Regions from separate parts of the Thiomonas sp. TH-17 genome, predicted to be linked through region 2. Evidence: riboswitches for the same ligand, from Rfam matches in the RefSeq annotation. Region 2 holds a riboswitch; the other holds the start of a gene.

Region 1 (7,517 bases), on a different contig from region 2:
CGCGCGGCGGTGCGCGCCAGCCCATTGCGCCCTCCACGGCCTGGGCATAGGCCAGCGCATGCGCCACCGAGTCGATACCGCTCGCGCGTTCGGCCAGCACTGCGCCCGACGCCAGCGTGGCGCCCTGAAAGCGCGCCTCCATCGCCCGGTGCTTGTAGAACAGCCGCGGGTGATAGTGCAGGATGCCCTCGCCGATGTAGAAAAACAGAAACTGCGCCGACTCGACGATGTCGGCCCGTACCGGCCCGAAAGGCAGACGCTGGATGTCCGGTCCCTGCACCTGCGGCACGATGGGCGGCAGCGGCGAGTAATCTCTTGCCGGGGCCGCGAGGTCGAAGCCAGACGCCAGGGGAGCCGGATCGCGCGGCTCGCCCTCGTGCAAGACCAGCGGGTTCGCCTCGGGATGACCTTCGAAGCGCAGGCCGTACAAGTCCATCATTTCGCGCTCGTACCAGCCCAGCAGCGGCAGCTTGTTGGCCAGCGAGGGCAGGGTGCGATCTTGCGGCCGCACGCGCCAGACCTTGTAGGGCTGGTTCGCGCCCTGGCTGAGGACGTAGATCACCTCGATGCCGCCATCGATGCAGCCGCAGGCGTAGGCCATCTGCATGCGTCCGTGGGCGCTGGGCGTGTCGCCCAGTTCGGTGAGCAAGCTGTCGGCCGCCGTCAGCAATTCGGCGGGGCTCAGGCGGGTGGTATCGCAGTGGCGCATGTCAGTTCCGCCCGGCCGTTCCGAAGGATCTGACACCCCCCTCGGGGGGGAACGAGCGCAGCGAGTCAGGGGGTAGTTTCATTTCACACCCCTCCCAGTTGCGTGGCGATGCTCGCCAGATGATTCCAGATCGGCGGCAGCCACCACAGGCCGAGTAGCAGGATGGCGGCCAGCGCCACCACCATCGGCGCCACATGCACGAATTTCAATTTCAGATGCGGCGCATGGTCGGGGCGCGGGCCGAAGAACATGGCGCGGAAGTGGTTGAGAAAGCCGATGAAAATGACGATGAGCAGCACCGCCATCAGCCAGACCGCCCAGGGGTTGGCGCTCTGCATGCCGCCGCGCAGAATGGTCAGCTCCGACAGAAACAGCCCGAAGGGCGGCGCCCCGGTGATGGCCACCGCCCCGGCCAGCCAGATCGCACCGCTGCGCGGAAAGAAGCGCAGCACGCGGCGAATCCTGGCGATGTCCTTGCTCTCGTAGGCATGCATCATGTTGCCCGCGCCGAAGAACACCAGCGATTTGGTCAGCGAGTGGTTGAGCATGTGATAGAGCGCGCCGATCACGCCTAGCGGCCCGCCGAAGCCGAAGCCCAGCGCGATCACGCCCATGTGTTCCACACTCGAATACGCCGCCAGCCGTTTGATGATGGTCTGCCGGCTGATGAACAGCGCCGCCACCAGCAGGCTGAATGCGCCCAGAACGACCAGGGCTGTGCGCGCCATCGTTTCAATGGACGTGCCTTGCAGAATGTGCAGATAGCGCACGATGCCCAGCATGGCGCAGTTGAGCAGCGCGCCCGAGAGCATGGCGGAGACGGGAGCCGGGCCTTCGCTGTGTGCATCCGGCAGCCAGGTGTGCATGGGCGCCAGGCCCACCTTGGTGCCGAAACCCACCAGCACCAGCAGGAAAGAAAGCATCAGCAGCAAGGGTTCGGCCTTGGGGGCGATGGCGGCGAGATTGGCCCAGGTCATGTCGTACACCGGGCCGAGGATGAAGGTGCCGGCCCAGTAAAACAGCACCGTGCCCAGCAGCGCCAAACCCAGCCCGGCGGAGACGATGACGATGTACTTCCACGCCGCCTCGATGCTTTCGGGCGCGCGCTGAAAGCCCACCAGAAAGGCGCTGACTATTGTTGTGAGGTCGATGGCGATCCAGTACAGGCCGGGATTGTTCTGCGCAGGGGCGAAGAACATGGTCAGCGCGAACGCCGCGAACAGCGAATAGAAGCGGTGCAACCGCGCTTCTTCGCCGTGCATCCAGCGCATATAGCCGATGGCGTACACGCTGGCCAGCAGGTACACGATGGCCAGGCAGAACATCACCCACACGCCGAAGGTGTCGAGCAGCAGGTAATGGTTGAGCGCGGTGATGGGCTGACTCGGCGTGGCGATGAGCAACACGACGACCAGCACGAAATCGATGATCGCCGCAGCCAAGTTGAGTGCTTCGGCCACGCGGCTGTTGCGCGAGATCCAGCTTCCCGCCATCGCCAGCGCGGTGACGATCCAGATGGCATATAACGCGTTCCAGATCATCGCTTCACCCCACCAGCCTGGTGAGTTCGCGGCTGCTCGTGGTGCCCACTTCCTTGTGCAGGAAGCGGATCAGCATGCCGAAGGTCGAGACGACGATCAGCAGGTCGAACAGAATCACCATTTCCAGCAGCAAGGGCATGCCCGGCACCAGAATCTGCGAGCCGAGAAAGATACCGTTCTCGATCACCAGCAGCCCGAGGATGGAACTCACCGCCTCCGCCCGCAGCACCAGCATGAGAAAGCCGATGAGCTTGAGCGAGAACATGGCGGTGAGCGCCAGCACCGCGATGCTGTCCACCAGATTCATGCGCACGCCCAGCTTGTGCGCCAGCGCATAGGAAAACAGCACCAGAAAGCCGCCCAGCACGATGCTCGATGCAGGCTGCAGCAGCGGCGTGAATTCGCGGTTCTGCCCCAGCCCGTTGACGATGCGCACCAGCAGATAGGGCAGCAGCGTGCCGCGAAACAAAGCGGTAAGCGCGGCGATGAACACTAACTCCGGGTAATGCCCGGTGATGCCGATGGCCGCCGACAGCGCCGCGATCACCCACGACTCCGCGGCAAACGCCAGAATGTGGTTCTTGATCCAGTGCGAGCCCAGCATGACGAACGCCAGGATGAGGGCGACGATGGTCAGCAGGCTGAAGAGTGAAGCCTGCACGCCGCCGAGGTGGAAGATCAGCATGGTTGGGCCCTCACACCTGCCGCGCCACGATGGCGAGAATCGCCATCAGGAAAGACAGCGCAAGTGGCTCTTGGTAGCGGTAGAAGCGCAGCCGCGACTGCGCGGTATCGACGAACACCATGATCAGCGCGACCAGCGCCCACTTGCCCAGCAGCGCGAGGGTGGCGCCCAGAATGCCCAGCGCCGTGCCTTTGATCGACAGTCCCCAGGGAATGGTGAGCACGTTGAGAAAGATGGTGTAGAGAATGGCCTGCTTCATCCACGAGGCCCACTTCAGCAGCGCCAGCAGCGGGCCGGAATATTCGAGGATGCGCGCCTCGCCGATCATGTAGATCTCGTAGTGGATGCTCGAATGGATGGGCAGGCGCTCGGTTTCCACCGTCAGCAAAATGAAGAAGGCCGCAACCAGGAATAAGTGTGCCGGGCTCCAGAACACCGCCGGGCTGGCCACCAGCAGATGGTTGACCACGAAGGGCAGCATGGCCTGCGCCAGCAGGGTGATGCCGACGAACACCATGATCAGCGTGGGCTCGGCCAGAATGGAGAGCATGGCCTCGCGGCTCGACCCCAGTCCGCCGTAGGGATGGCCGCTGTCCAGCCCCGCGAGCAGGATGGCGAAGCCGCCGAGCGTGAGGATGAGGCCACCGCCGAGAATGTCGCCCATGTCGGAGAGCGGCAACGGATAGTTGGTCAGTACCGGAATGAGAATGGGCACCGTGAGCATGGCCGAGAACGCCACGATGGGCGCGGCCCAGAAAATCCACGAAGCCGTCTGCGGCACCACGATCTCTTTGCGGAACCACTTGAACAGATCGCGGTAAGGCTGGAAGACGCTGGGGCCGCGGCCGCGCTGCACCTTCTCTTCCATCGTGACGATGAAGCCGTGCAGCAAAGGCGAGAGCAGCACAATGGCCAGAACTTGGCGCACTTGCTGCAAGATGACATCACCGCGCATGGCTCCTCCCTGGCATGAAACGCAAGCGATTGCAAGGCTTGCAGCAGGTAGGAGTCATCAGCTTGGGGCAGCCCCGCGCGGTTTTGGCGAACTCCATCGCCTTAGTTGTTGCTACGCAGTCTAGGAGTTCGCCCCGCGCTGGGTCAAGCTGACATCCGTATCGAATCGCAAGTCAGATGACCAAACTTTACCGCAGCGAGATGGCTGAATGATGCGGTCACAACCTCGCCAGTGGAAATGTTGGAGCGCAGGCGCTACAAACTCGTCAACAGCTCAGGAGAAGTCAAATGAACCCGAACGGCAATGCCCTCCAGCACCCGACCGAGCCCAGCGAGGGCAACCGGATCGAGACCGACTCGTTCGGCCCCATCGAAGTCTCCGAGGCGCATCTGTGGGGCGCGCAGACGCAGCGCTCGCTGCAGCATTTCGCCATTTCCACCGAGAAAATGCCGCGCGAATTCATCCGCGCTCTGGCCCTGGTCAAGCGCGCCTGCGCCGGCGTGAATGCCGAGTTGGGCAAGCTCGATCTGCGCATCGCGCAGGCCATCATCGAGGCGGCCGATGAGGTCATTGCCGAGCGTTATCCCGACGAATTTCCGCTGGCGGTCTGGCAGACCGGCTCGGGCACCCAGACCAATATGAATATGAACGAGGTGCTCGCCAACCGCGCCTCGGTGCTGCTGGGCGGCGGCGTGGGTCTGGCGCGCTGCGTGCATCCCAACGATCAGGTCAATATGGGGCAGTCGTCGAATGACATTTTCCCCACGGCCATGCATGTGGCAGCGGCTGCGCAGACCGTGCAATATCTGCTGCCCGCACTCATCGCCCTGCGCACCACCCTGCAGACCAAGGCGGAATCTTTCGCCGACATCGTAAAAATCGGCCGCACCCATTTGCAGGACGCCACGCCCCTGACCCTCGGGCAAGAGTTTTCGGGCTACGTCGCCCAGCTCGATCTGGCAAGGCGCGCCGTCGACGCCGCGCTGGGGCCGGTCTATGCACTGGCCGTGGGCGGCACCGCGGTGGGCACCGGGCTCAACACCCATGCCTCTTTCGGCGTGCGCGTGGCCACTGAGTTGGCGCGGCAGACCGAGCTGCCGTTCACCAGCGCCGAGAACAAGTTCGCCGCGCTGGCGGGCCACGAGGCGCTGGTGTTCCTGCACGGCGCGCTCAAAACGCTCGCGACGGCGCTGATGAAAATCGCCAACGACGTGCGCTGGCTGGCTTCCGGCCCGCGCAGCGGACTGGGCGAGATTCGCATTCCCGAGAACGAACCGGGCAGTTCCATCATGCCGGGAAAGGTCAACCCCACGCAGTGCGAGGCGCTCACCATGGTGTGCGCGCAGGTGTTCGGCAACGATGTGGCGATCAATATCGGCGGGGCTTCCGGTAACTTCGAGCTCAATGTGTTCAAGCCGCTGATCGCGCACAACGTGCTGCAAAGCCTGCGGCTGCTTGCCGATGCGATGAACAGCTTCGATCATCATCTGGCGCGCGGTATCGAGGCCGACCGGGCGCGCATCACCGAGCTGATGCAGCGTTCGCTGATGCTCGTCACCGCGCTGGCGCCGCACATCGGCTACGACCAGGCGGCGGCCATTGCCAAATCGGCCCACCACAGCGGCAGCACGCTGCGCGAAGCGGCGCTGGCCTCGGGGCTGGTGAGTGCGGAAGACTACGACCGCTGGGTGCGGCCGCAGGACATGGTGAGAACCAGTTGAGGCGGCGCTTACTCGCCGAGGAAATGTCGCGCGTAGCGCCGGTTGACTTGGCTTAGCCGCAGCAGCACCGGGAAGTCGGCCACGCCGAAGTCCGGGTCCCAGGCGGGCGCGCCGCACACTTTGGCGCCCACGCGAAGATAACCCTTGAGCAGTGGCGGCGGCTCCACCGCGAGGTCTTGCCGCAGGTGCTGCACCGGCAGGGCGAGACGCGGATGCACCCGGTCTTCGATCGCGGCCAGATGGCTTTTCTGCAGTTGCGCCCAGAGGCTGGCGGCGGTATGTCCGCCGCAGTGCATCGACATGCTGGCGCAGCCGATCAGGGCATCGAGCCCGTGGCGCTGCATATAGGTGGCGATGCCGCCCCACAGCGCCATGATGACGGCGCCGTTGCGATAGTCGCGGTGCACACACGAGCGACCGATTTCGAGCAGGCGGGGCTTGAGGTGATACAGGCGGGTGAGATCGAATTCGGTTTCGGTGTAGAGCGTGCCGACGCGCTTGGCCTGATGCGGGGGCAGGGCGCGGTAGGTGCCGATCAGGCGTCCGTCGCCGTCGCGTACCAGCAGATGGTCGCAGTAGGCATCGAACAGATCGATGTCAAGGCCGGGCTCGGGCGTTTTGATCTGCGCGCCCATTTCTTCGACAAAGACCTTGTAGCGCAGGCGCTGAGCCTCGCGCACTTCATCGCCATGACGCGCCCAGGCGACGCTGAGATTCTGCGAGGCTTGCGCAGCGGTGGCGCTCAGGCTCGCCGGGTTGTGTTCAGTGCGCCTCTCCAGCGGATGCGCGTGTTCGTCGTCGAACATTGTCTTTCCTCCATATCTTGTGAGTGAAAGATAAGAACGCGCCGTGACAGTTCAGTGAAAGTCTCGTGAATTTGGTGTGACAGTGCAAGCAAGCTGACGAGTTGTGAACAGGGATTCAATCGCCCAGCAAATCCGCGCTGACACAGGCGCGCAGACTGCGCTGGATGCCGACTTCGCGGCTGCGTTCCACCGCCCAGAGCAGGCCGCTTTTGCGCAAAGAGAACTGCTGGTCGCAGCCGGTGATCCAGTAAAGCCCGGCGCGGCCCAGGGTGGGTTGATGGCCCACGAGCACCAGTGCGCCGCCTTCGCGCGGAAATTCGGACACCACCGAGAGCAGTTCCTCCATCGACGATTCCGGGCGCAGGCGCGGGTCGATCACCGGATAGTCGTTGAGATGCTGCGCAGTCTGGCGCGCGCGCTGCGCGGGGCTGGAAATCACCGTCCAGGGTTTGGGCAGCTGCGATTTGATCCACCCGGCGACCTGGGCTGCGTCACGCCGACCTTGCTTGGTGAGGTTGCGGCGCAGATCGATCTCGTCGCCCTGCGCAGAGCCCACGGCGTCTTCGGCCTCGGCGTGTCTCCAGAAAATAACGTGGAAATTCGGCATGTTAGGCAGGGAAGTGAGTGTCATTTCAATCCTTGAAGGATACATGGCAAAAATGTCATCTCACTGTAAACCACACTGAAACACTCAGTATGCGTTACATCACGAAGCCAAAAAGGGGTGTGCGCGGCCGCGACAAATCAATGCTGCATCACGGCGAGAAAGACCGGAATGGAAAAAGCGCCGAGTACGGTGGACAGGCTGACCAAGCCGGCCACGTAAGGGCCATCACCGCCCATGCGGGCCGCCAGCACGTAGGCGCTCGACGCGGTGGGCATGGCAGCGAACAGCACCAGCACCAAGGCCTGTAGCGGCGGCAGTTGAAACGCCCATGCCAGGGCCATCGCAGACAGGGGCAGCAGCAGGTGCCGGATACTCAGAAACCACAGACCCACCGGCAATTCCCGGTGCAGGCCGCGCCATTGCAGACCGGCGCCCACGGTCATCAGCCCCAGCGCGATGGAGGCATGGCCGAGCCGATCCAGCGCGGGCACGA
Region 2 (5,425 bases):
TTGATGACGCGGGGGAAGGGATGCGCCGGATCGAGGCCGATCGGCGTGAGCAGGGGCGAGACTTCGGTCTCGAAATAATGCTGCGCCCAGGCGCGCTGCGCATCGGTCCAGTCGGGCAGGCGGTACAGGCGGATGCCCTGCTGGTCGAGCGCGGGCAGCACGGCCTGTTGCAGCACGCGGTACTGGTCGGCAATCAGGGCGTGGGCGCGTTCGGAAATCTCGCTCAGGGCGTCGCGCACCCGCATGCCGTCGGGCGTGTGCGAAGCCGGGTCGGCTTCCAGCATGTCTTGCAGGGTGGCGACGCGGGTTTCGAAAAACTCGTCCATATTGCTCGACACGATGCTGAGAAAACGCAGCCGTTCGAGCAGGGGATTGGTGTCGTCGAGCGCCTGAAACAGCACGCGGCGATTGAATTCGAGGGTGCCCAGCTCACGATTGAGCAGGCGAGGCGCGGTGGCGGGATGGGACATGAAGGGTTCGGGCGGAAAAGCAACTGGCATTTTGCCAGTGCCGGGAACAAACCGAGCGAGAATGACGGCTTCGGATGAAATCTTGATGACATTTTTCAAAAACCTGTCATCAAACCAACGTTCAATTGCTGCTTATGCCCACCCTGCTCAATCAACACCTTGCCGCGGTCGATCTCGGATCGAACAGTTTTCGCATGCTCATCGGACGGGCGCAGGACAGTGCGGCGGGGGTGCAGGTCTATGCCATCGATTCATTGCGCGAGCCGGTACGTTTGGCGGCGGGGCTGGACGACAAGAAGTATCTGTCGGAAGCCGCGCAGCAGATCGCGTTGCAAACCCTGCAGCGCTTCGGCGAGCGGCTGCGCCAGTTTCACCCGGACCGCGTTCGCGCCGTGGCCACCAACACGGTGCGCGTGGCCAAGAATGCGCCGCAGTTTCTGCAGCGCGCGCAGGCGGCGCTGGGGTTTCCGATCGAGGTCATTGCCGGGCGGGAAGAGGCGCGGCTGGTCTATATCGGTGCGGCGCATTCGGTCTCGGTGGTGCAGGGCAAGCGCCTGGTGGTCGACATCGGCGGGGGCTCGACCGAGTTCATCATCGGCCAGGGTTATGAGCCGGGGATGATGGAGTCGCTCTACATCGGCTGCGTGTCGATGAGCCAGCGTTTCTTTCCGGGCAATCAGGTGGACGAGACCACCATGCGCGCCGCCGAGATTGCGGCGCGCAAGGAGATTCAGATCATCGCCGCCGACTTCAAGCGCAATGGCTGGAACCATGCGGTGGGGTCGAGCGGTACGGCGCGCGCGCTGGCCGACATGATCGGCGGCAGCGGTTTCAATCCGCCGGACCAGCCGGGCGACATCACCCTGCAAGGGTTGCGCGAACTGCGTCGCACCTTCGTGCGGGCGGGCAATCTCAACAAACTGCGCATGGAGGGGCTCAAACCCGACCGCGTGCCGGTCGCCGCCGGCGGGCTGGCCATCATGCTGGGGGTGTTCGAGGAACTGGGCATCCAGCACATGGAAGTCACCGATGCCGCGCTGCGCCTGGGCGTGCTCTACGACCTGCTCGGGCGCGAGCAGTCGCAAGACATGCGTGAAGTCACCGCCCTGCAGTTCACCCAGCGCTACGGCGCCGACGCCCAACAGGCGCAACGGGTCACTGAACTGGCCCTGCGGCTTTACGCGCAATTGCGCCCCAACGCCACTGAGGCCGAGCACCGACTGCTGCGCTGGGCCGGGCAGTTGCACGAAATCGGCCTGTCGATTTCGCATAGCGCCTATCACAAGCATTCGGCCTATATCGCGGCCAACGCCGATATGCCGGGCTTTTCGCGCGGTGAGCAGGCTGCGCTGGCGCAACTGGTGTTGACCCACACCGGCAAGCTGAAAAAACTCAGCGCCGCCGATCTGGAGAACCTCGATCTCGACGCCGTCATGGCGCTGCGCCTTGCAGTCATCCTGGCGCGCAACCGCACGGCGGTTGATATTGATGGACTTCATCTGCGTTATCAGCCGGCCGGCGTGAAGCTCTCGGGCCTGCGGCCGCCGCTCGATATCGTCGCTCCGGAGCCCTGGCTCAAAAGCAATCCGCTGACCGAATACAGCCTGCGCCAAGAGGCCGCCGAGTGGGCGCGGCTGAACTGGAACGTCGCGTTACACAGTCCTTCTTGATTGCGTCATGCCTGCCACGTAATGTTTGAGCAGAAGCCGCAAAAGCGGTACTGACCTTTCAAACTGGAGCACACGATGCAGATCATTCTCACGCGACATGGTGAAGTTGAAGGCATTCATCCCGAGCGTTTTCGCGGGCGTATGGAACTGGAGCTGACCGCACTGGGTCGCCAGCAGGCCAAGGCGGTGGCGCAGCGCATCGCCGCCGAGTTTTCTCCGCAGGCGGTCTACACAAGCCCGATGGGGCGCTGCCGCGAAACCGGCGCCGACATTGCCGCCGCCTGCGGCCTGAGCGCGCAGGTGCTCGAAGGGGTGAACGATCTCGACTACGGCGAGTGGCAGTGGAAGACGCACGAGGAGATGAAGGCAGCGCATCCGCAGACCTACGCCTTGTGGAAAAGCGCGCCGCAATGGGTGCGCTTTCCTGGCGGCGAGTCGCTGCAGGACTTGGCGCTGCGCACTGCCGATGGGCTGCGGACGCTGCTCGCGCGTCATGCCGACCACACCGTGGTGCTGGTCGGGCACGACAGCGTCAACCGCGCGCTGCTGCTGCACGTGCTTGATCTGCCGCTTTCCGGTTACTGGCGCATCACGCAAAAGCCTTGCTGCCTCAACCTGTTCAGTGTGGATGCGCAAGGCAAGGTCGCACTGCAACTCGTCAACGACACCACGCATCTGCGAGGATTGGCATGAAATCTGGAGGCGATCCGCAGTGCCCGTTCTGTCAAGACATGCCCTGGGTGTTGCACAACGAACTGGGCTTTGCGGTGTATGACCGCACGCCTGTCAACCCGGGGCATCTGCTGCTCATTCCCTTTCGCCATGTGGATGACTGGTTCGATTGCACCCCGCAGGAACATCAGGCGCTGCTTGAACTGGCGGCAAGGGGCCGCGATCTGCTGCTGCGCGAGCATCGGCCGGATGGCTTCAATCTGGGCGTGAACTGCGGCCGCGCGGCCGGGCAGAGCATCTTCCATGTGCATCTGCACCTCATCCCGCGCTACGACGGCGACATGGCAGAGCCGCTGGGCGGCGTGCGCGGCGTGATTCCGGCGCGGCAGAAGTATTGAGCGATTGCATTTCGACGCAACCTTGAGCGCCCAGGACATTGACCCTGCGCATTTCATGGCCTAAATTCAAATCAACAAGCGGCGATGGAGTTCGCCGTTCAATTGCCTCAATAGGGGTTTCGCCCCAGGCTGATGACTCCTACCCATGTCCCGGTTGACCCGCTGCCCGTGCCGCGGGCGCCGCCTTCAGGGAGGAGTTTTGGATGTTTACATCCCCATTGATCAGTCATGTCTTGCCGCAGGCGCAAGACGGGGCTTCAGCCCAGCGCCCTCGGTCAGCGCAAAAACAACTCATGCTTCCGCTTTGTTCACAGCGCCTGTGTCTGCAGGTGCGTCGGTTCGTGCTTGCCAACATCTGAAAGGAGTTCCGTATGTCTTCGATCTCATCCTCTCTTCTTGGCCGGGTTGACGCGCGCCTGTCCCATCTTCCGCTGTCGTGCAGTGTGGTGCTGCCTGGCGGGCAGCGGGTTGGCCCAAGCAATGCGCAAATCGAAATGCGGCTGCGCGACAAGCGGGCGCTATGGCACATCACCACCGGGCAGATCGGCAAACTGGCTGAAGATTATGTCGAGGGGATGGTGGACATTCTGGGCAATCTGCGCGACCTCATGCGCATCGCTCCGGTGCTGCTTGACGACGACCCGCGCAACGAGCCTTCGGCCGCCACCGTGCGGATGTGGCAAGGCTTGCGCCGAACCCTGTGGGAGCACAGCCACCACAGCCGCGAAAAGGACGCCGCGCAGATTCAGAGCCATTACGACGTGTCCGACGATTTTTACGCGCTGTGGCTCGATCCGCGCCGGGTGTATTCCTGCGCTTACTTTGCCGAGCCGTCGATGACCCTGGCGCAGGCGCAGGAAGCCAAGCTCGATCACATCTGCACCAAGCTCATGCTCAAGCCGGGCGAACGCTTCATCGACATCGGCGCAGGGTGGGGCGGGCTGCTGCTGTGGGCCGCCGAGCACTATGGGGTGGACGCTACCGGCATCACCCTGTCGAAGAATCAGTACAACCATGTGAACCGGCTGATCGTCGAAAAGGGCTTGCAGGGACGGGTGCGCATGCTGCTGCAGGACTACCGCGATGTGGACGAATCGAAGCCCTTCGACAAGGTGGCTTCGGTGGGCATGTGCGAACACGTCGGCCGTCCCCATCTGCCGCTGTATTTCAGCAAAATCCGCCGTCTGCTCAAACCGGGCGGGCTGGTGATGAACCACGGCATCACCGCCGGCGGGGTGGACAACAGCCAGCTCGCCGGCGGCATGGGCGACTTCATCGAGAAATACATCTTCCCGGGTGGACAACTCGTGCATGTCAGCGTAATGGCCGAGACCATGTCGCGCGGCGGCCTGGAGCCCCTTGACCTGGAATGCCTGCGGCCGCATTACGCCAAAACGCTGTGGTACTGGGTCGATGCGCTCGAAGGCCATCTCGACGAAGCCCGCCGCGTGCTGGGCGATCACGCGGAGAAGACCTTGCGCGCTTACCGGCTGTACCTCGCGGGGTCGGCGATGGGGTTTGAGCAGGGTTGGATTTCGCTGTTCCAGATTCTTGGAAGCCATGCGAATGGTGTTGTGGAAGACCGCATCGACTGCGACCGCGTGCTGCGGGCCCGGCAGTCCGAATATCCGTTCAACCGCAGTTACCAGTATGCGGGCAAGGCAAGCGCAGGCTCGGCAGACGCGGAAAAACCGCAAGTCGTTGCGGCGCCGGCCGAAGCGCAGACGGCGTAGTTGCGCGTAATTTTGCGAGTGCGACGGCGCGGTTTCGCGCCGCCGATGTCCACCCTTCAAGGAGAGGTCATGCCTGCTTCAGACGCTCTTATTTCTTCGATTCGCGCGCAGGAAATTCTCGATTCCCGCGGCACGCCGACCGTCAAGGCCACGATCACGCTGCAGTCGGGGGTGCGCGCCTCGGCGGCGGTGCCTTCGGGCGCTTCCACCGGCAGCAACGAGGCGGTGGAACTGCGCGACGGCGACCCGAAGCGCTATTTCGGCAAAGGGGTACGCAAGGTGATTGCCCATATCGAGGGCGAAATCGCCGAGGCGTTCAAAGGGCGCGACGTGTGCGATCAGGCCGCGATCGACGCGGCGCTCATCGCGCTCGACGGCACGCCCAACAAGGCGCGGCTGGGCGCCAATGCGCTGCTGGCGGTGAGCATGGCCGCCGCCCGCGCCGCCGCGCTGGTGCGCGGTGAGCCGCTGCATCGCAGCTT

The links. A riboswitch is a leader RNA that binds a small molecule or an ion and turns the genes downstream of it on or off. The one in region 2 is predicted to bind fluoride.
Region 1: linked by a shared signal. The riboswitch ahead of AC2VLV_RS03900 (respiratory chain complex I subunit 1 family protein) and the one ahead of AC2VLV_RS01390 (class I SAM-dependent methyltransferase) in region 2 are both predicted to bind fluoride.

The regions. Positions count from the first base shown of each region.
Region 1 covers NZ_JBYCKI010000057.1:100-7,616, forward strand. The annotation lists partial or broken gene AC2VLV_RS03885 (NADH-quinone oxidoreductase subunit C) at 1-709, opposite strand, end outside; gene AC2VLV_RS03890 (proton-conducting transporter transmembrane domain-containing protein) at 793-2,250, opposite strand; gene AC2VLV_RS03895 (hydrogenase) at 2,255-2,935, opposite strand; gene AC2VLV_RS03900 (respiratory chain complex I subunit 1 family protein) at 2,946-3,890, opposite strand; fluoride riboswitch at 3,932-4,000, opposite strand; gene fumC (class II fumarate hydratase) at 4,178-5,611, shown strand; gene AC2VLV_RS03910 (GNAT family N-acetyltransferase) at 5,620-6,417, opposite strand; gene AC2VLV_RS03915 (SixA phosphatase family protein) at 6,533-7,048, opposite strand; gene AC2VLV_RS03920 (AEC family transporter) at 7,162-7,517, opposite strand, start outside.
Region 2 covers NZ_JBYCKI010000018.1:51-5,475, reverse strand. The annotation lists partial or broken gene AC2VLV_RS01410 (polyphosphate kinase 1) at 1-470, opposite strand, end outside; gene AC2VLV_RS01405 (Ppx/GppA phosphatase family protein) at 605-2,140, shown strand; gene AC2VLV_RS01400 (histidine phosphatase family protein) at 2,216-2,833, shown strand; gene AC2VLV_RS01395 (HIT family protein) at 2,830-3,210, shown strand; fluoride riboswitch at 3,282-3,359, shown strand; gene AC2VLV_RS01390 (class I SAM-dependent methyltransferase) at 3,582-4,943, shown strand; partial or broken gene AC2VLV_RS01385 (phosphopyruvate hydratase) at 5,013-5,425, shown strand, end outside.